One region of the Cytobacillus sp. IB215665 genome, then DNA from elsewhere that is predicted to be linked to it. Evidence: a T-box and tRNA genes for the amino acid it is inferred to sense, from the RefSeq annotation. Region 1 holds a T-box; the other holds one or more tRNA genes.
What was found. The T-box of region 1 lies ahead of ileS (isoleucine--tRNA ligase). A T-box ahead of a tRNA ligase gene usually reads a tRNA of that ligase, here a tRNA-Ile.
Positions count from the first base shown of each region.

Region 2: it has a tRNA-Ile gene. The T-box ahead of ileS (isoleucine--tRNA ligase) is inferred to sense a tRNA for this amino acid. The anticodon was not compared.

Region 1 is NZ_JAXBME010000009.1:49,009-59,676, forward strand. Features, by position in the region: gene SLH52_RS12490 (TIGR00341 family protein) at 1-120, opposite strand, end outside; gene SLH52_RS12495 (ABC transporter ATP-binding protein) at 311-1,234, shown strand; gene SLH52_RS12500 (ABC transporter permease) at 1,231-2,331, shown strand; gene SLH52_RS12505 (MBL fold metallo-hydrolase) at 2,539-3,354, opposite strand; gene SLH52_RS12510 (TerC family protein) at 3,969-4,733, opposite strand; gene ileS (isoleucine--tRNA ligase) at 5,384-8,473, opposite strand; T-box leader at 8,764-9,000, opposite strand; gene clpP (ATP-dependent Clp endopeptidase proteolytic subunit ClpP) at 9,072-9,647, opposite strand; gene SLH52_RS12525 (sigma-70 family RNA polymerase sigma factor) at 9,673-10,392, opposite strand.
Region 2 is NZ_JAXBME010000002.1:310,708-321,375, reverse strand. Features, by position in the region: gene pstB (phosphate ABC transporter ATP-binding protein PstB) at 1-229, opposite strand, end outside; gene pstA (phosphate ABC transporter permease PstA) at 395-1,273, opposite strand; gene pstC (phosphate ABC transporter permease subunit PstC) at 1,275-2,183, opposite strand; gene SLH52_RS03515 (PstS family phosphate ABC transporter substrate-binding protein) at 2,301-3,257, opposite strand; gene SLH52_RS03510 (penicillin-binding protein 2) at 3,755-5,914, opposite strand; gene SLH52_RS03505 (MFS transporter) at 6,009-7,301, opposite strand; gene sodA (superoxide dismutase SodA) at 7,640-8,248, opposite strand; tRNA gene SLH52_RS03495 (tRNA-Ile) at 8,510-8,583, opposite strand; gene SLH52_RS03490 (DUF456 domain-containing protein) at 8,629-9,111, opposite strand; gene SLH52_RS03485 (Na/Pi cotransporter family protein) at 9,499-10,668, opposite strand, start outside.

The DNA.
Region 1 (10,668 bases):
AGCTTCTTTCCTTATACTTTTAATAATCCGATTTCTATCATTTACAGATAGTATACGTTTAAGCTTCTTTACCTCATTTACGTGCCCAAATTCATCGGCATCGCTGATTCTTTCTTCCATATTATTTTTTCCTCACTAGTTTTAAATGAATTATACATCTGATCTTAATAGATTAGAAGATTATTGTAAAAATAAACTAGTCAACGCATGCTTTTATAGTGTGAAAAACAAAACAATCGTATCCATATTAGGAAAATGCTACAATAATATTTATGGGAGTTTCACTAGTACTAGCGAGGAGGGCACATACATGGAACAAGCACCAATTATTGAAGTTCAAAAACTTGTGAAAAGGTATGGGGATTTCACCGCTGTCAACGGCGTGGAGTTCAATGTTTATAAAGGTGAAGTATTCGGCTTATTAGGGCCGAATGGTGCAGGTAAAACAACAACGATGGAGATGTTAGTTGGCCTACGTAAACCAGATGATGGCACTGCAACAATTGCAAGTTTTGATATAAAAAAAGAAATGAAAAAGGTTAAAAATGTTATCGGTGTTCAACTACAATCTACTTCATTATTTGAGTTACTTAAAGTTGAGGAGATTTTAGAGCTATATGCAAGTTTTTACTCTACTAACGTCTCAATCCCAGCATTAATAGACGAGATGATTTTGACTGAAAAGAAAAATGATCGAGTTAAAGCTCTGTCTGGTGGACAAAAGCAACGTCTAGCAATCGCGCTAGCATTAATTCATGATCCGCAAATTTTATTCCTTGATGAGCCCACAACAGGATTAGATCCACAAGCAAGAAGAACCTTATGGGACATTATTCTTAAATTAAAAGAAAGAGGTAAATCCATTATGCTGTCTACCCATTATATGGATGAAGCTCATATCTTATGTGATCGCATTGCTATCATGGATCGAGGTCATTTAATCGCATTAGATACTCCTCCAAACTTAGTAAAGAATCTTCAATCAGATAGTGCCGTTGAATTTCGACTACAAGGTGGAAATGGCACAGATTTCTCAAACATAGATGGCGTCAAACAAGTTGGTCAACGAGAAAATGTATATGTCCTATATACAGACCATTTACAAAACACGTTAACTAGCCTCATCGAAACAGCTTCAAATGAGCATCTTGAATTAATAGACTTACAAACGAGAACCGCCACATTAGAAGATGTGTTTATACATATGACAGGAAGGAGTTTGAGAGAGGAATGAAAGCGTATTGGCAATTAACTTTAGCTCAACTTCGCATATTTGCACGTAATCGGCAAGTATTATTTTGGACATTATTTTTCCCTGTATTTCTCATGCTGATGCTTGGCTCATTCCTCGGATCAGGCAATAGCATCTCTCTTTCATTAGCTATTATAGATGAAGAGAAATCGGAGCAGAGTCGCGAATTTATTGCGGTTTTTGAAAACAATGAAACGATTCAATTAGAGCAAGACATCACCGAAGAAGACGCTTTAGATTTATTAAAAAAAGGTGATTTTCAGCTTGTAGTCATTATTCCTGAAGGTTTTTCTGAAAGTATGACCGAAGTAAATGAAGATGAACCTGTATTTCAGATCCCAGTATATTATAATGAAACAAATTTTGCAGTTTCTCAAATTGGCTTAACACTTGTTGATAGTGTAGTTGATGGAATTAGTAAGCAAATGGTTGACTATCATCCTGTCGTAGTGACAGAATCACAAGGTGTTGAAGCCTTAGATCTACAATATATTGATTTTCTTGTACCAGGAATCGTAGCAATGATGATTATGAGTAACAACATGAACGGTGTTGCAGGACAAATTTCAGCGTGGAGAGAGCGAGGCATTTTACGTAGAATGCAAGGCACAACACTTAAGGCTTCTACTTTTATTGCTGCACAAATAACTGCAAGGTTATTACTTAATGGCTTACAAGCAATGATTGTTTTGCTCATTGGAAATATCGTTTTTGATGTTCAAGTAAGTGGCTCATGGCTTAACCTCACCTTATTTGTCATTTTAGGGACGTTAGCATTTATGGCTATTGGCTTTATTATTGCCGGAATTGCCAAAACACCAGAAAGTGCAGCTCCGATTGCAGGCTTTCTATCATTCCCTATGCTATTTTTAGGAGGCGTATTTTTCCCAATTAACAATATGCCTGACTTTTTACAGCCTGTTGTTAAATTGCTTCCTATTTCACATCTGAGCACAGCTTTACGTGAAATTATGAATGTAGGTGCGTCACTTACAACTATGTGGCTAGAAGCGATCATCTTGATCGGTTGGCTAATAGGTGCATTTATCGTGGCAAGCTTCACGTTTAAGTGGGAATAACTTAATAAAAACCACAACAAAGCAGCCGATGTTACTGTTTTAGCAAACACATCGGCTGTTTTCAAATTAGAAAATCGTGACATCTTTTCTTCTGTAAAATGATGATGAACATATAATCGATTATTGACATAAATATTAAAATCATAATTTACAAAATAACCAATCAATTAAAGTACATAATCTATATTTTTTCGCCAATTCAGAGAATTAGCCTAACAACTTCTCTTCATTAAGAATTGACTGTACGATATGCGATGATGAATTTTCAAATAAGGAAAAATAATTAAGAGGAGTTCTTTTCGGAAAAAGCTGTTTTTGAATTTCTTTTGGAGATAACCCTTTTGCGTGAAGTGTAAGTACTTTATGTTGAATATCTTCCAAATAGGCTAACTTTATTGCAATTTTATTTCTACCATCCTCAAGCATACCTGCATGTGAGCAAAACATTGTTGTAAAATCGTACGTTAATATTTTTTTCATAGATTCGATTAATACAGGAACAGATTCAAACGCAAACATGGATTTTGGTCGTGACATTAAGTAAAGATCGCCACTAAATAACCAACCAGTATCCTTGTTAAATAAGACAACATGATCGTGAGCATGGCCTGGGGTATGAATGACTTCAAATTTATATTTCTCTGTTTCAATTATTGGAGGGATTGCTTGAGGTGTAAAAGGCTTCCTATTCCCCCAAAACAACCTTCTATACAACGGTATAGGTTTTACGTGCGTGCAGTCATCTATACCTGATTCGTGAACATACATCGGCACATCATAATGATCTTGTATCCATTTCGATAACCCTGTATGATCTTCATGATGATGAGTATGAACAACTTGTGTAAAAGGTATCGTTTTTATATGTGATTTTAGTACATTCTCAATGCTGCTAGGACCAGTATCAATTAACAGTCCATCAACAAAGTATAAATAGCTTTTTAGCTTGACGTTCATAAAAGATACAGTGGATTGGACTATTTTTACTCCTTGATGTTCAAAATGAGTTAGCACCTTTTTCATTCCTTTCAAATCCATCTTTTTATAATAGTATAATTTATTTAATAAAATACTGACAAGTAATTTTTAGATAATTATGAATTTTAGTTATGAAATATAATTTTATAATAAACATAAGAATGACAAACTATTATGCTAGTCAAATATCTTAGTGAATGATTGATGATACACGACGTACTAGAGCCCTTTTAATAGATTTGACTGATAAAACAAGATAAAAAAATTAAAGGTGAAGTACTTCAAGATGACAATATAAAAATTCCTCATGTATGCTCAGGTCAAAATAAAAATGACCAGCAAGACGCCTTGGGATATACAAAAGTAAAAAGGATGCATTCACAAATTTTAGAACAATTCTTTCCACCTTGGGTTGTTTGAGTTGGACAATGCTTTAAAGAGAGCAAGAGAATTAAATATTGATACGGAGGGGTTAGTAGGCACAGAAATAATAAATTTGGTCAATGCGCAAACGAGCGAGAAGGAATTTTAGTAAAGAGCAGAAAGAAAAAAGGATAGAAAAAGCAGCAAATAATGTGCTTCTTCTATCCTTCTATTATATCTAATCACTTCCGCTAAACCGCAATGCTCACCGTTAAGCAATCAAATATTTTTGCTTATTATTCCCCTAGTTCAGTTCCTTCAGTATTACTTCTTACGTCAGCCTGTTTACCACTTCTTCTAACATAATGAATAATGAAGGTAACACCGAATACCGCTAATAAAATTCCAAAAAACAGTCCTTCCTCGACATGGATGCCTAAAGTGGCAGCAGCGAGCATTTTTAGACCGATAATGGCAATTAATACAAATGCAGCTGTTTCAAGCTCAGGTATACGCTCTATAAGCGCTAAAAATACTTGAGCAATACCACGCATCATTAATACGCCTAACATACCACCGATAAAAATAACCCAAATCTCACTCGAGACACCAAAAGCAGCTATAACACTATCAATACTAAAAGCGATGTCCATGAGCTCCACAGCAAGCACTGTTCTCCAAAAGCCCATTTTCTTGTTTTTCACTTTTTTTTCGTTATGCTTCTTAATAAAGTGAGAAATCGCAAGCCAAAGCAAATATGCTCCACCGAGAATTTTTACCCACGTAATTTTAATTAAAATGACACCTAAGCCAATCGCAAGGAAGCGGAACACATATGCACCAAGAATACCATAGAATAAAGCTTTCTTCTTTTGTTTTTCAGGAAGGTGTTTAACCATAACCGCTAAAACTAACGCATTATCAGCCGATAAAATACCTTCTAAAATAATTAAACTACCGATAATAGTCCAATTAGTAGGGTCTGATACGACTTGTTTAATTGCTTCTAGTGAAAAAAATGATGCATAGCTATTAAATATTTCTTGAAAAAATTCTATCATAAAGCTTCATTTTCCCCTTCAATTACGATCTTATCGATCTTAATAATATATCCATTGTAACTTTTGCTAGATTGTATGATTTAACTCTAGTACAAAAAATCTTACTAGGTTTTTATTTGTATCTCTCTTTTTTAATTGGATATGTTAAAGCTCACAAATTTTAATTATAATCGTTTCTTACATGTAAGTAAATAAATACTCCGAACCATACTTGCATGATCATTATCTATATAGCTAAGCTTTAAAGTAATAGAAGATAATAATAAAGGTCTATCCCATTCTCAACATTTCTTATAGACTACGTTAAACAGCATAAATCAGGTGGCTAGTTTCTCCACCTGATCTTGTACTTTCAATAAATATGAGTGACTTGCTCTATAATCAAGGTATAAACACAATATCACATCTTTGTCCTAGGCTCTTTCCATAAACTTTGATGCTTTTATTAACAAATTTGTACCATAAGAAGTGACTTTAAATTTTCGTCATCATTTTACAGTAGAAAAGATTCCACGAACGTTAGTGATAATTGTGTTTAGCTCTTATGGCGCAAAGCAACACTTAATACGAAAACAGCCTTTTCCATAAAACCTCTTATAGCTGTTCCGATTTTTTAAGGATAGCAACAGATTTCATTTTAGCTACCTATTTTACTTAATAACAATTCGAGCCGTATCGTTTCCTACCTTTACTTCTTCATAATTTGTTAAGGATTCAACAAATTCAAGTTCGTTCACTAATAAGTTCTCACGTAATAAATGTTCAAAGCTATTCACTGCTTGTAGCGTTTCATCGTCAAGCTGCAGTGAAATATCGATTCTTTTTTCAACAGGCAACAATAATTTCTTGCGATATTCTTGAACCGCACGAATGAGTTCACGAACTTTCCCTTCATGTAAAAGCTCAGTTGTTAATTGTGTGTCCATAAGAACCGTAACTAAAGCCCCTTCTGCCATTTGATATTCGCCAACTGTTGATTTTTCAACAATGATATCCTCTAAACTTACCTCAAACTTATTACCATCCACTTCCACAGTAAGTTCTTTCGTTTCTAACAGGTCTGCCACTTCATTTGCTGATTGACTTTGAAGATGCTGATGAATGTGACTACTGTATTTGCCATATTTAGAGCCAGCTTTTTTAAAATTCAACTTTAAGGAATAATGAAAATATTGACTCTCATCACTCTCATTCATAATCACTTTAACATTTAATTCTTCTTTAATGATGTCAGTGTGACTTTGTAACCGTGTGAACTTCTCATCTTTGGTCATGATAATAAGCTGTTGAAGTGGCTGTTTCACTTTCAATCCTGCATTATTCCGAGCTTGCCTTCCGAGTTCTACAATTTGGCGTGTTGCATCCATTTCAAGTTCAAGCTGATTATTAATGATTGTTTCTTCCACTACAGGATAATCGCTTAAGTGCACACTTTCTCCTGTCAAGTTCTCAAAGACATCATCAGCAACAAACGGAGTAAACGGAGCTAACAATTGACTGCTTTTCGTTAGCACTTCATAAAGCGTCGCATAAGCAGCTAGTTTATCATCGTCCATTCCTTCTCGCCAAAAACGGTGGCGCGATCTTCTTACATACCAATTGCTTACTTCATCAATAAAAGTACTCAATAACCTTGCAGCTAAGGTGAATTGATAATCGTCAACATACAACTTAACTTCTCGAATCGTACTATTTAAGCGAGATAACACCCAATAATCTAGGCTCGTATAGTGAACATTGGTAAATAAATCAGGTGAAATTTGATCAATACTCGCATATAACGTATAAAAACTATGCACATTTACAAACGTGTCAACGAGTTTAGACTTAGCTTCCGCAACGACTGTTTTCGAAAAACGCTTTGAATTCCAAGGAGCACTATCTGCAATAAGCGCCCACCTTAACGCATCCGCACCAAATTCTTCAATTAATTCTAGCGGATCAAGAACATTCCCTTTACTTTTAGACATCTTTTGGCCGTTTTCATCGAGAATATGACCGAGTGAAAGTACTCTTTTATATGGAGCTTTTCCTGTGAATAATGTTGAGATTGCTAACAAACTATAAAACCAACCTCTAGTTTGGTCGATACCTTCAGCAATAACATCAGCAGGAAATTGATCTTTAAACAATTCTCCGTTCTCAAATGGGTAATGGTGTTGAGCAAATGGCATTGAGCCACTGTCAAACCATACATCTACTACCTCTGGAGTACGGTTCATATTGCCCCCACAGCTTCGACATTCAACCTTCACATCGTCAACATAAGGTTTATGCAGTTCCAAATCTTTATCAACATGTTCTACACTATTCGCTTGCAACTCCTGAATGCTTTTTGGGACAAATTGTTGATCGCACTGTTCACATGTCCAAATGTTTAGAGGCGTTCCCCAATAACGATTTCTACTTATATTCCAATCAACAACATTTTCTAAAAATTTGCCGAACCTTCCGTGCTTCACATGTTCTGGGTGCCATATCACCTGTTCGTTATTACTGAGTAGGCGATCCTTCACAGCAGTCATTTTAATAAACCAGCTATCTGTCGCATAGTACAGTAACGGTGAGTCACACCTCCAACAAAAAGGATAGCTATGTTCATATTTTTGCTTATGAAACAAAAGATTGTTTGCTGCTAAATATTTGATAATATCTACATCACAATCTTTAACAAACCTACCTGCAAACATCGGGAGGTCATCTGTGTAACGTCCTGATTCATTAACTACATTCACGAAACTTAACTCATATTGTTGTGCAGCGCGATAATCATCTTCTCCATATGCTGGTGCAATATGGACGACACCCGTTCCGTTACTATCAGTTACAAAATCCGCCTCAATAACAATATGACCTTTCTCTACAGGGATGTTGTCAAATGGCGCTTCATAAGCTACTCCTACTAGCTCATTCCCCTTCATTCGTGAAAGAAGTTGATAATTATCTTGTAGTACATTTTCAGCCAATGCTTCTGCTACGTAATATACCTCTTTGCCTTTTTTAGCTTTTACATAGGTTATTTGAGGATTAACAGCTAATGCAACATTTGCAGGAAGCGTCCAAGGTGTTGTCGTCCAACCAAGAAGATATTCATGTTCACGATTTTTTATAGGAAATTTGACAGTTACACTTAAATCCTTTACGTCTTTATACCCTTGTGCAACTTCATGGGAGCTTAACGATGTTTGGCAGCTAGGACAATATGGTGACACACGATGTCCTTTATATAAAAGGCCTTGCTCATGAACCGTTCCAAGAATATGCCATACACTTTCGATATAACTATTTTCTAATGTCACATACGGATCCTCTACATCCACCCAATAACCAATTAGCTCTGTAAAGTTGCTCCATTGTTGTTCATAAGCAAATACACTTTCTTTACACTTGTTTATAAATTTTTCGATCCCATATTTTTCGATATCATGCTTACCCGATATTCCTAATTGCTTTTCAACACCTAATTCTACAGGTAAGCCATGTGTATCCCATCCTGCTTTGCGTAACACTTTATATCCAGCCATCGTTTTATAACGTGCGACTAAATCTTTAATAACACGACCTAATACGTGCCCTGCATGGGGTAAGCCATTTGCAGTGGGCGGTCCTTCGTAAAAAACAAAGCTTGTGCTTTCTTCTCTGTTGCTAATTGATTGTTTAAAAGTACCCTCTTTTTTCCAACGTTGTTGGACTCTCGTTTCTCTATCGCTTGCTTGTTCTTTCACATCAACCTTTCTCACAGTACCACTCCTTTTAATTTTGGCTGTTCGTATTATTGTTTTCGCTTTGAAAGTTTCATGGCATCTTCATACCATGATTGACTGTTGTAATTTAATAAGGCTGTTTTCGCATTGATCGTTGCTTCCGTTCTTAGATTTTTAGGACCAATACTTCTAGAGTTCGTACCATCTTTTCTACTTCATACTGTCCATATTTAGTAAAAATAACAACAAAGCTTATGAAAGAGCCTTTAATAAACGTAACAATGGATACGAAAAGAGCCTAAAAGCACACAAAAAACCCCATCCCTATAAGGGACGGGGTATCCGCGGTACCACCCTTTTTCTATCGACGCCGGTCAATAGCACTTAGCAACGTACAATCATACGTGTTCCTATTAACGGGGGAAATCCGTTCAAGCTTACTTCATTCAGCTTGACTTCTCGGAGATGATTGTTCAACTAAAGTCCGAACGCTAGCTTTCAGCACCTACTAGCTCTCTGGAGGACGGTTCATTTAGTTTACTTGTTCTCGTCATCAAATTTTGTGTGCTTTTATTAAAAAGTATATTAATGGATATTTATTTTGGTGTCAAGAAATTTCTCATATACTTGCTGATTAGCTAATGATGTCATCAATAAGCCCATATTCCTTTGCTTCTTTTGCACTCATGAAATTGTCTCTATCTGTATCTCTAGACACTTTATCGAGTGATTGCCCTGTACGATCAGCAATGATTTGATTAATATGTGATCGAAGCTTGACAATTCGGTTAGCTGAAATTTCTATATCTGTCGCTTGACCTTTAGCACCTCCTAAAGGCTGATGAATCATGACTTCACTATTTGGAAGCGCATAACGTTTCCCTTTTGTTCCACCAAGTAAAAGCATTGCACCAAAGGATGCCGCCATACCAGTGCATATCGTTCGTACATCAGGTTGGATATATTGCATCGTATCAAAAATCGCAAAGCCTGCTGAAGTCGAACCACCTGGACTGTTAATATAGAGGGAAATATCTTTCTCTTCATCATTAGCTTGTAAAAATAATAGCTGTGCTACTACACTTTGAGCCATATGGTCATTGATTTCTTCACTAACCATAATAATACGATCCTTCAAAAGCCTTGAGTATATATCATAGGAACGCTCTCCACGACTTGTTTGCTCAATGACATAAGGTATTGTACTCATTTCTTTCCTCCATCATCATATTTATCTATGCTGCCATAGAAACTATGCCTGCCCGAGAGGATATTGGACGTATCAACTTACTATTACATACAGGCTTTTCACTATCACTACTTAGAGAATCAATACTTGGAATCACGCGGATAAGTATTTCAGGATCTTGCATTTTTAATGACAAATAAAAAGAAGTGATTAACTGTTCTTGTTCTTGCTCTGGCCATAAGCAATGAACTAGTGACAATGGGTCATCAAGTGAAATGTTTTTTATCCGCTTTTTTCCACGATGAAGTATACTTTTAACAGCCGTTTCTGTCGTTGTTAAAATGTTTGCAATTTCAGTAATTTGATATTGAAATGCTTCCTTTAAGATAAAAACGACCGCTTGCTTCGGTGTTAATTTTGACACTAATTTTTGGATGATATCTAAAGAATGCTCTAAGTGATCAACGTCAGTAACTATCGTTTCCGGAGTAGATTCAATTGTTTCACGCTGTCTTTTTCGACAACTATCAATCCATTGATGATAAGCTATTTTATTTAACAATGCGGAATTCACATCAGGCAAATCCTTATACCGCTGAAGTGCTTTGAGCAAAGTTTCTTGTACAAGGTCATCCCCATCCCAACTATTTTGAGAAAGAAAATAACAGTATTTTGTTAGCTTCTCATAATTCTTTTCTAATTCATTTAATGACAAGGCTGTATGTTGATCGTCCAAGTTCGTGCAAGATTTAGCATTTGTGTACACATCTACTCCTCCTTTTTGCACCTCTCAATATATAAAACGAATAACGATAAAAAAAAGATACGGCTAAAAAAATTTTTCTTGCCTTTTTTCAATAAACTTGAAAGCAAGATGATGAATTACAAGTATTTACTAACAACATTACAGTTAAACAAAGGTAATCCTCCTAGCTTAGTATTCTCTTTTAAAGTACGTTTCACCATTAGTCATTATTCGATCATCGACATCCCATTATTTTACCAATTTACATTTTATTTACTAAATGTTAGTAATTTATCA
Region 2 (10,668 bases), on a different contig from region 1:
TTCTGTTCAGTGTTTTAATAAATGTCGACTTTCCACACCCAGATGGCCCAATGATTGCTGTTACTTCATTTTCTGCTATATCTAGGTCAATATTTTTTAATGCATGATCTTCTCCGTACCATAAATTAAGATTCGACGTTTGGTAGACAATTTCCTTGTTAACAGATGCCTTCGAAGCTGCACCTATTACATTTTGACTATCTTGCTGCTTTACCGTTGTAATGTTCATTGAAAACCCTCCATCATCATTTTATTGTTCTCTATTTTTTAGGCTGCTTTCACTTTTCATAGCTAGAACTAATAACGTTTAAAATTATACCTACGTGGATAAAACCTCGTTTTATTGTTGTAATTTAGTAAAGAGGACAACATAGCTTTCAAACAGCATCTCTTATTAATAACGTTTTTCAAATCTATTTCTAATAAATACAGCTATTGAATTCATAACAATTAAGACAACCAACAACACAATAATTCCGGCTGCAGCTACATGTTGAAAATCTTCTTGTGGCCTTCCAGTCCAGTTGTATATTTGTAATGGCATGGCAGTAAATGAGTCTAATAAATTATCTGGTAAGAACATAACAAAGGTTGGAATTCCAACAACTACTAATGGAGCAGTTTCTCCAATTGCACGAGAAAGCGCTAAAATACTACCTGTTAACATACCTGGGATGGCAGCAGGTAAAACTACTCTACGAATTGTTTGCCATTTCGTTGCCCCCATACCATAAGATGCTTCTCTTAATTCATTCGGCACAGCTTTTATCGCTTCTTGTGATGCAACAACGATAACTGGCAATATTAATAAGCTCATCGTCAACCCCGCAGCCAATACACTTGTGCCTAAATGTAAAGCTCTAACAAATACTGTTAATCCTAATAAACCAAAAACGATTGATGGTACTCCCGCTAAATTTGAAATATTTGTTTGAATAAAATCATTAAAACGATTTTTCTTCGCGTATTCCTCTAGATAAATAGCGGTTCCTATACCAATAATCATTGAAACAGGAGCAACGACAGCCATTAGCCAAATCGAGCCAATTAACGCTGCTTTAATTCCTGCCCGTTCTGCTCTTGGAGCAGCATTATTTTGTAAAAAGTCTAAATCTAACCAGCTTAATCCTTGAGTCAATACCCGATACAATAACATTGCTAACACAACTAATCCAAACATTGTTGCAGCATAAAAAAGAATTTTATACAAATTATTTATCAATAGTCTTCTTGACATTAAGCGTTGAACATGATCTTTATCAATTAACTTCATGTTAATATTCCTCCCTGAAGCGGCGTGAAATATAACGAGCAATCAAATTCATTATTAAAGTAAATACGAATAGGGTCATCCCTACTGCATAAACACTGTAATAAATCGTTGTTCCATAGCCCGCATCACCTAGACTCACTTGTACGATGTAAGCAGTCATCGTTTGTATCGATTGCGTAACGTCTAATGAAAATGTAGGTGTTGCACCACCTGCAACAGTTACAATCATCGTTTCACCAATCGCCCTAGAAATAGCTAAGACAAATGAGGCAATGATACCAGATAAAGCTGCAGGAAGAACAACTTTGATTGCTACTTCAAACTTCGTTGCACCTAAAGCTAATGCTCCCTCACGAATTTTATTAGGAACCGAGCTCATCGCATCTTCAGATAATGAGGCAACCATTGGAATAATCATTATTCCAACAACGATACCTGGACTCAAGGCGTTAAAAATTGATAAACCAGGAATAATCTTTTGAAGTATAGGTGTTACAAACGTTAATGCAAAAAAACCATAAACAATCGTCGGGATTCCAGCTAGCACTTCAAGAATCGGTTTTATAGTCTTTCTAGTCTTTTCTGAAGCATATTCACTCAAAAATATAGCTGAAGCAACACCGATCGGTATTGCCACAATCATTGCAATGACTGTAATTAGCAATGTACCTGAAATCAATGCACCTATACCATAGGATGGATTACTAGATGAGAATGGTTTCCAAGCTGTTGACGTAAAAAAATCTACAATTGATACTCTATTAAAGAAAGTTATCGTCTCAAATATAAGGGTAAAGATAATCCCTACCGTAGTTAATACAGAGATAAGTGCAGTAATAAATAATATTTTTGGTACTAACTTTTCAGCCATGTTTGAAATGCCCTTTTTCTGTTTGTTTTCTTGAATCATCTCTTTGACTGAATATCTATCTATATTTGGTCTTTCGATAGCCACTAATGAAAACCCCTTTCCACCCATAACAGAGTGAGAAGCATCACCCACCGCTTCTCACTACATGTTCTTTCTTTATTTTTTGTGTTCTTCAATTTTTGCCAATTGCTCATCATATTGTTCTTGAGGTAAACGTACGTAACCAACTTCTTCAGCTGCTGTAGCTGCATTTTCTAATGTATAATGAACAAAATCATATACTTGTGCTTCACCTAAAGATTCAACATTAACATATGTGAATAAAGGACGTGATAAAGGTGTATATTCACCTGTTTCAATTGTGTCCCCATTAGGTTTAACCCCGTTAATTTTTACAGCAGTTAATTTATCTTGATTTTCTAGGTAATAAGCATATCCGAAGAACCCAATAGCATAATCATCACCAGAAACACCTGTGACAAGCGTGTTATCATCTTCTGATAACGTAATGTTATCTTCTTCAATTTGTTGTTCCTCTAAAATGACTTCATCAAAGTAATCATATGTTCCTGAATCTGTGCCTGGAGCATAAAATTCTATTTCTTCTGCTGGCCAATCAGGATTTATGTCAGACCATTTTTTTGTTTCAAGAGAATCGTTTTCTAACCAAATCTTTCGTAAATCTTCAACAGTTAAATCTTTTGCAAAGTCATTAGTTTTGTTTACTACAATCGTTAAGCCATCAAATGCAAGCTCTAATTCAATATATTCAATATTATTTTCTTTAGCTATATCCGCTTCTTCTTGCTTAATCGGACGTGAAGCATTGCTTAAATCCGTTTCCCCTACGACGAATTTTTTAAAGCCTCCTCCTGAACCAGATAATCCAACTGGAACCTCTACTTCTGGTTGCACACTATAATATTCGTATGCTACTGCTTCCATAATAGGAAATACAGTAGAAGAGCCGTCTATGATGACCGATCCTTGAAGTTTATCTCCAGCTTCAGATTGAGTGTTATCATCTGATGCTTCATCGGAGCCACAAGCTGCTGAAAAAGCCATAGTTGCTCCTAACATTGTTGATAATGCTAAAACTTTAAAGTTCTTCATCTTCATTATTCCCCCTAGGAAAAATTCGTTTGTTTTGTCTTACCGTTATTAGAATAACGCTTGACTATTAATGTGGTTTTAACCATTTGTTAAACTATTGTAAAGATCGAATATTATGCTGAATTTTGTTGAATAATAAGCTTCTTTTTGAAAAAATTATTACTAATGCTAGTAAGTTAGACTAGCTAAATGTATTTTTCTGAGATTGTCATAGTTTTATAGAAGAATAGCTGTATGAATATACGTGTTTATCCTTAGTTCGAAGAAAAGCCGATAGGAAAAGTGAAGTGACTCGGCAAGGTTTTAATGATCAGTATAATTTGTATTAACATTACAACTGACCTTATTTGTAAATGTTGTAAGTATTTATTTAACTATCATATAGAAGAAAAGCAGCCACTAATGATCAAAGATACATATTTATTTCTCAATACTCATTGCGAAAACAGCAAAAAAAGCACTCAAAGTTGAAGTGCTTTTTTTAAAATTGTAAACCTTTATTCACTTTCATCTTCAGTTGTTGTATCAATTACTTCTGACTCCGACTCTGTATTAGTAGCTTCTTCCGTAGATTGCTGTGTTGTACCACTTGCCCTTTGTTGTTTGAGATCAAAATATGTGTCCAAGATCCTTTTACCAATATCTTTGTTTATTTGACTTTTACCTGTTGTATCAGCGTTTGGAACAACAACAGCAAATGAGACCTCAGGATTATCGAATGGAGCATATCCAATTAATGTTAAGTTATAAGCAAGTGTTTCTCCGTCTGGATATACCTCAGCTGTTCCTGTTTTTCCAGCAGGTTTGTAAGTACTCGCTCCGAAATGACCGAAGGCTGTTCCTCCAGTTTCCTGCATAACTTGACGAAACCCTTCTTGCACTTGTTCAATATATTCTGTCTTCATGTCAATCTTATTTAACACCAAAGGTTCAAATTCTTTTAATACAGGTCCCAACCCTTCTTGGTCGGGAGATGGCTCATGAATATCCTTCACAACTTGAGGCTTAATTCTATAACCACCATTGGCTATCGTTGACACATATTGTGTAAGCTGTAGAGGCGTATATGTATCATATTGTCCAATGGCCATGTCTAGCAGTAAACCTGAGGTTGTGTCTTGTCCCACATAACCAGTTCCTTCTCCTGGCAAATCAATTCCTGTTTTTATTCCCAGTCCGAATTGGTTAAAATAGTAGCGAAATAAATCAAACGCTTCTGGATTTGATGGTATAGGTTGGTTTCTTTGATATTCTCCACCTAATAATGAAATTGCAATTTTAAACATATATACGTTCGATGACCTTTTAAGAGCATATAGATCATTAATCCGGCCCATTACCTCCCATGATTTTTTTGGGGGAGAACCTTTAATATATAATACCTCGTCTAATTTCCTCTCACCAGGATTAACAACACCTGTTTCATACCCAGTTAACAAAGTTGCGCCTTTCACTGTTGATCCCATTTCAAAAGCTTCTTGAAAGGTCCCGATAGCATAATCCCAAAGCTCTACTTCACCTTGTTCATTTGTCGTATATTGCTTTCCTGCTAACGAAAGCACTTCTCCAGTTGATGGATTCATCATAACAACAAAAGCACGGTCTAAAAATGCAGATCCTGGTTTGCTTTTTGCATTTAATAATTCTTCTTCAATAATTTGTTCAACAGCAATTTGCAAATCCATATCAATAGAAAGAACAAGATCTTTACCGTTTTCACCTTCAGTAATTACTTCCTGATCAAGTGGATTGCCTGCCTTGTCTGTAATATTTTTTACCTTCTCTTTTTGTCCATGTAACACTTCTTCGTATTGCTTCTCAATATAGCTTTTACCTACACGGTCATTACGACTATATTCTTTGGCGACATAATAGTCTTCTACTTCAGAAGGTAATCCTTCCTTTGAAGATGTAATATTTCCCAATACTGTTCGAAAGGTATCACCGTATGGGTATTCACGTAACCAATCTGTGGTCGTATCCACACCAGGCAATTGAGCTAAATGTTCACTTACAACTGCATACTCTTCTTCAGTAACTTCATCATTCTCATTTTCACTTCTACTTTTGACGATTTGTGGTGTGAGTGCATATCCACTAAATTCTCTATATATTGCTAAGACTTCTAACTCTTGTCCAGTTATTGTGGCAAGTTCCTCTTCAGTGATTCTATCAAGCTGAAGCTTATATATATCTTTTGCTTCAAGTTCACCGTCATCTTCTTTGTTTAATTCTTCTTTTGTTATTTTTTCTAAAGCTTCTTCAGGGTGTGTTAACAGCCAAAAGTCTTTTTTATCACGTTCAGTTACACTTTCAGTATCCTTATCAATAAATATTGCAAGATCTCTCGCAACCTCGAGACGCTCATCCGCTGTTGTACCTTGAAAACCTGTATATGTAATCGCGTTTAACGGTATATTATCCACAATGACATTACCGTTCCTATCATATATTTTTCCTCTTGGAACGGATGCGCTAACAGTCACCTCTTCTTTTTTTTCAATTTCACGTTTGTAATCTTCCCCGTAAACGATCTGAGTAAGACCAAGCTTTAAAATCAGGGTAGAAAATAGTAAAAAAACGATAAAAAATAACACATTCAACCGAAATGGGAGATGATTCCTTTTCTTTTTATTTTTTTTCTGTTTCTTTTTCATTCATTCACCTACTACATTAATTATTTCATTAATATTTATTTTATATAATAGCAGCTGAATTTTCCATTGTTAAAATATGAAAAAGGCAATTCAACTATACAGATGAACCACCTTCTCGATTTCCAACTTGTTGAGTACATTCGTCAGCTTGTTTATTTGATTCTACATTTTTTTCATCTACAAACTCGATATTTCTTATAAAAAGATAAATGAACGCGTGACCGGTACCTATGATGGCTAACAAGATTGGGATACTTACTTGTTCATCAAAAAAAGAAACTGCGATTAAAAATAGTAAAATTGAGACAATCCTTCCACCATTTAAAAACAACTCACGTACGACAATATATTCAATTCTCATTTGTGCTGCATTCCATCCTTTGCCAATAACATCATAAGTTAATGAAATGTATGGAACTAAAAGCATCGGATAAGCAATTGCGATGGCGATGGCATACATAATGAGCTTTGTATAAGTGACATTAAACAATATTAAAAAAATGGACATATATAGCAACAAGCCACCTAATAAGATTGCCTTTTTTCGATATTTTTGTTTTATTAATCGCGTTGCTAAATAATATGCAACAAATGAAATAGCTGAATTAACTAACCCAAATGTCCCTAGTGCTAATTCACTATTCGTTGTAATAAATACTAAGACAGAAACAACAAAGACAAAGGTTCCTTCTCGTACACCTTGAAAAAAGTGCGCATTTGTAATATTTGCCCAATTTTTGTTATACCTTCGTTCTTGGATGATTCTCTTTAATACAAATTCACCTTCTGCCGCTCTTGGTTGTAAAAACAAGCTAAATATTACAGCCCCGATAAATAATGCAAGAGATATTGAAAAAATAACTGTGTAACCTGTGAATTTTTCCATTCTAGATATTATAAAACCCGCAGCTATTGGACCGATCATTCCTCCGAATGAAGTAACGATTCCTAAAAAGCCATTAAAAAAATCACGTGTTTCTGGTTCAGTTATTTCGAAGGTAAGTACATTGTAGGCCAACCAATAAAACCCGTATCCAATTCCAAGCAGTCCCCCAAGAACTATTAAATACCGAGACGCTTGATCACCAAAAAAAAGAACAGCTATAAAAAATATTGCAAGAAATGTTACACCTAGCCTTAGTACTAGAACGCGATCGATCTTCTTTGCCCATCTTCCCGCCACTATAAATGTTAATGGTTGCATAATAACAATTGATAAGTTGTAAATCCCTAAATCTTTAAATTGACCTGATTGCTTCCATAAATACACATTTACGAATGTATTTGATAAAGCAATACTTAATGCATACAGCCCTCCAATTATTAATAATAATAGTAAATCCTTATTAACATCCACATCACCAATTATCTTGCGTAAAGCCGACATTGAAAAACTCCCCTTCTTTATCTACAAAGTAGTTTTCCAATTAGGCGATTTAGTTATGTATATAGAAATAGGCTTTTTAAAATGACATATATGAAGCAGGCAAAGACTGTTGCTGTATAAATTATGGTTTAACATAAACATGAACACAACTATTAATAGGTTGGGAAATAAACGTAACATAAATTGGTTTTATTAAACAACATTAGAATAGCTTTTTTCGTAAACTCTGTTGCTTTTATTACGAAAGACAATAAATTATGCCGAAAAACAGCATAAATAAAACTTTATAACAAAAAAACAACAGAGATTGTATCCTCTGTTGTTTGAGTGTTTACTATTTATTTCGCAGCTGAATAAAGCTTTGCTACTTCATCCCAATTTACAACATTCCAAAAAGCTGAAATGTAATCTGGGCGACGGTTTTGATAGTTTAAGTAATAGGCATGCTCCCATACATCTAATCCAAGAATTGGCGTATTCCCATCCATAAGTGGTGTATCTTGGTTTGGTGTGCTCGTCACTTCTAGCTCACCGTTGTTAACAACTAACCATGCCCAACCTGAACCAAATCGAGTAGCTCCAGCTTTTGCAAACGCTTCTTTGAAGCTGTCAAAGCTTCCGAACTTATTGTTTATCTCATCTGCAAGCTCACCAGTTGGTGCGCCCCCACCATTTGGTGATAAAATCGTCCAGAATAAGCTATGGTTCGCATGACCTCCACCGTTGTTACGTACTGCAGTACGAGCAGCTTCAGGAACAGCGTCTAAGTTACCCATTAGATCTTCAATGCTTTTGCTTAGAAGCTCTTCATTTCCTTCTAATGCAGCATTAAGATTTGTTACATAAGCATTGTGATGTTTTGTGTGATGAATTGTCATCGTTTCTTTGTCAATGTGAGGTGCTAATGCATCATATTCATAAGGTAATTTTGGTAATTCAAATGCCATAATAATTCCTCCTCAAATTATGTAATGAATAGTGTTCAATCATAGACTTTTGAACACTAAATGTGAACTGGGCAACATTCATTTTCATAATTACTAAACATGAATGTTTCTTAAGTTCGTTGCTTATAGATTAGCAAATTTTCCACAATATTTCAATTAATTTGCTTGTAACAAACCCTAATTTACTATATGTATTTTTGACTCTTCTCATTCAATCAAACAAAAAAAGCCTTCAATATATTAATGAAAGGCTTGCTTAGATGGACCCTGCAGGACTCGAACCTGCGACCGGACGGTTATGAGCCGTCAGCTCTAACCAACTGAGCTAAGGGTCCATGTCAAAAGCTCCATATTACCATACTAACATTGTAAATCTTTCTTTACAAAGCAGTAAATAAAAAATATGTAATCATAATTAATTGGATGAACCCTTTTGCCACTACACCGCTTAAAAATCCAAATAATGACCCTAAGCCAATTTTTGTCGCCTCTTTAACATTTTTCTTGTGAACAACTAACTCAGCTACAACAGCACCTAGAAATGGTCCGAGAATGATCCCAGCTACTGGTATTACAAAAGGTCCTACTAACAAGCCAATTGTACTGCCCCATACAGCTGCTTGGCTTCCACCTAGCTTTTTGACACCGATTAGATTTGCTGCATAATCAGCACCAAATAATAACAAAACAAACGTTCCTTGGATCATCCAAAATAACATTGAAAATTGCTCAAAGCTAATTAGAAACCCATAAATTAAAAAACCAGCTACGATAAAAAGTACACTTGGAATAATCGGATATATTAAACCAACAAAAGAAACGATAAAACAGCAAATCACTATTATCCAAATTAATAACTCCATCACCAAGCCCCCTGATACTTGTTAATAGCAATTTCATACTAGCATCGTTCGTTTATGTTAGTCAATTAACTTACAAGGCTCTGTTCATAAACTTTGTTGCTATTTTTACTAAATATGGACGGTATAAAATCAGCAAGATGCCACGAACGGAGATGTATACTTGCTTAAATCTCAAGAACGGAACAATTTACGAATCTACAACAGAAAAACGAACTTATATTTGTTTGTTACAGCTATTCAGGAGACTAGATACCTAGGTTATAGTTTACTGTTTGCATATTTCTTATCACGAGAACAATTAAATGGAAAATAGCGTAAAACAAAGAGGTATGTTAAAAATCTAATTTCGATTTCTAACGTACCTCTTTTGTGATTGTATGCTTATTTTTACTCTCCTAATACCGCTTCAGCGATATTAACAGCGTGATCACCTATACGTTCTAAATTACTTACGATGTCTACAAATACAATACCAGCTTGTCCAGTGCATTTGCCTTCATTTAATCGTAAAATATGCTTTTTACGCAATGTTCGTTCCATCTTATCAATCTTGTCTTCTTTCTTCACAACTTCTCTTGCTAAATCTTTATCGTTTTCTTCAAGAGATTGAATTGCTTCTTTCACAGTGGAAATGGTTAATTCAAACATTTCTTTTAAATCAGCTTTTGCTAAATCAGTCATCTTCACTTTATTTGATAGCTGATAGTCAACCAACTCCACAATATTTTCAAAATGATCACCTATACGTTCAATATCTCGTACGGTATCCATTAACACTGAGTGCTCTTCTGATTCATTTTGTGACAATGAAGCTGAAGAGAGTAACACTAAATAATCAGTAATTTTCCGGTCTAAATTATTGATGGCACTCTCTAGTTGCATAGATAGATCAGCATGTTTCTGCAAATTGCTGTTTAAATATTTATGTGACTCTTCTAAACCTAGAGTAGCAAACTCACCCATTCTAACAACTTCTTCTTTAGCTTGACCTAATGCAATAGATGGTGATTGCTCAATAAAGTTAGGATCCAAATGCTTAGCTTTATATTCCACTACCGAATCATTACCAGGTATAAGTTTTGTTACAATATATGCCAATACACCTATAAACGGTAATTGAATCAACGTATTCGTTATATTAAAGGCTCCATGCGCGAATGCAATCGTCATTTCTGGATTTAAATTAAATGCCTCTTGTAGCATAATAACCAATTGTGTATAGAGCTTCAACCCAATTAGAAATATGGTTGCTCCAACCAAGTTAAATAGCACATGTGTTAAAGCAGCTCGTCTAGCTGCAACTGATGCTCCAATTGAAGCTAATATCGCAGTGATCGTTGTACCAAGATTATCACCAAATAAAACAGGCAATGCAGCGTTTAAATCCAACAGACCTTGACCATACAATTCCTGCAATATCCCAATGGTTGCACTCGAACTTTGCACGATGACAGTAAATATTGTTCCAATAGCAACTCCAAGAATTGGAATTTCACTCATGTTTACTGTTAACTCAGCAAATGATTCTAGTGAACGTAGTGGTTTCATCCCCGAACT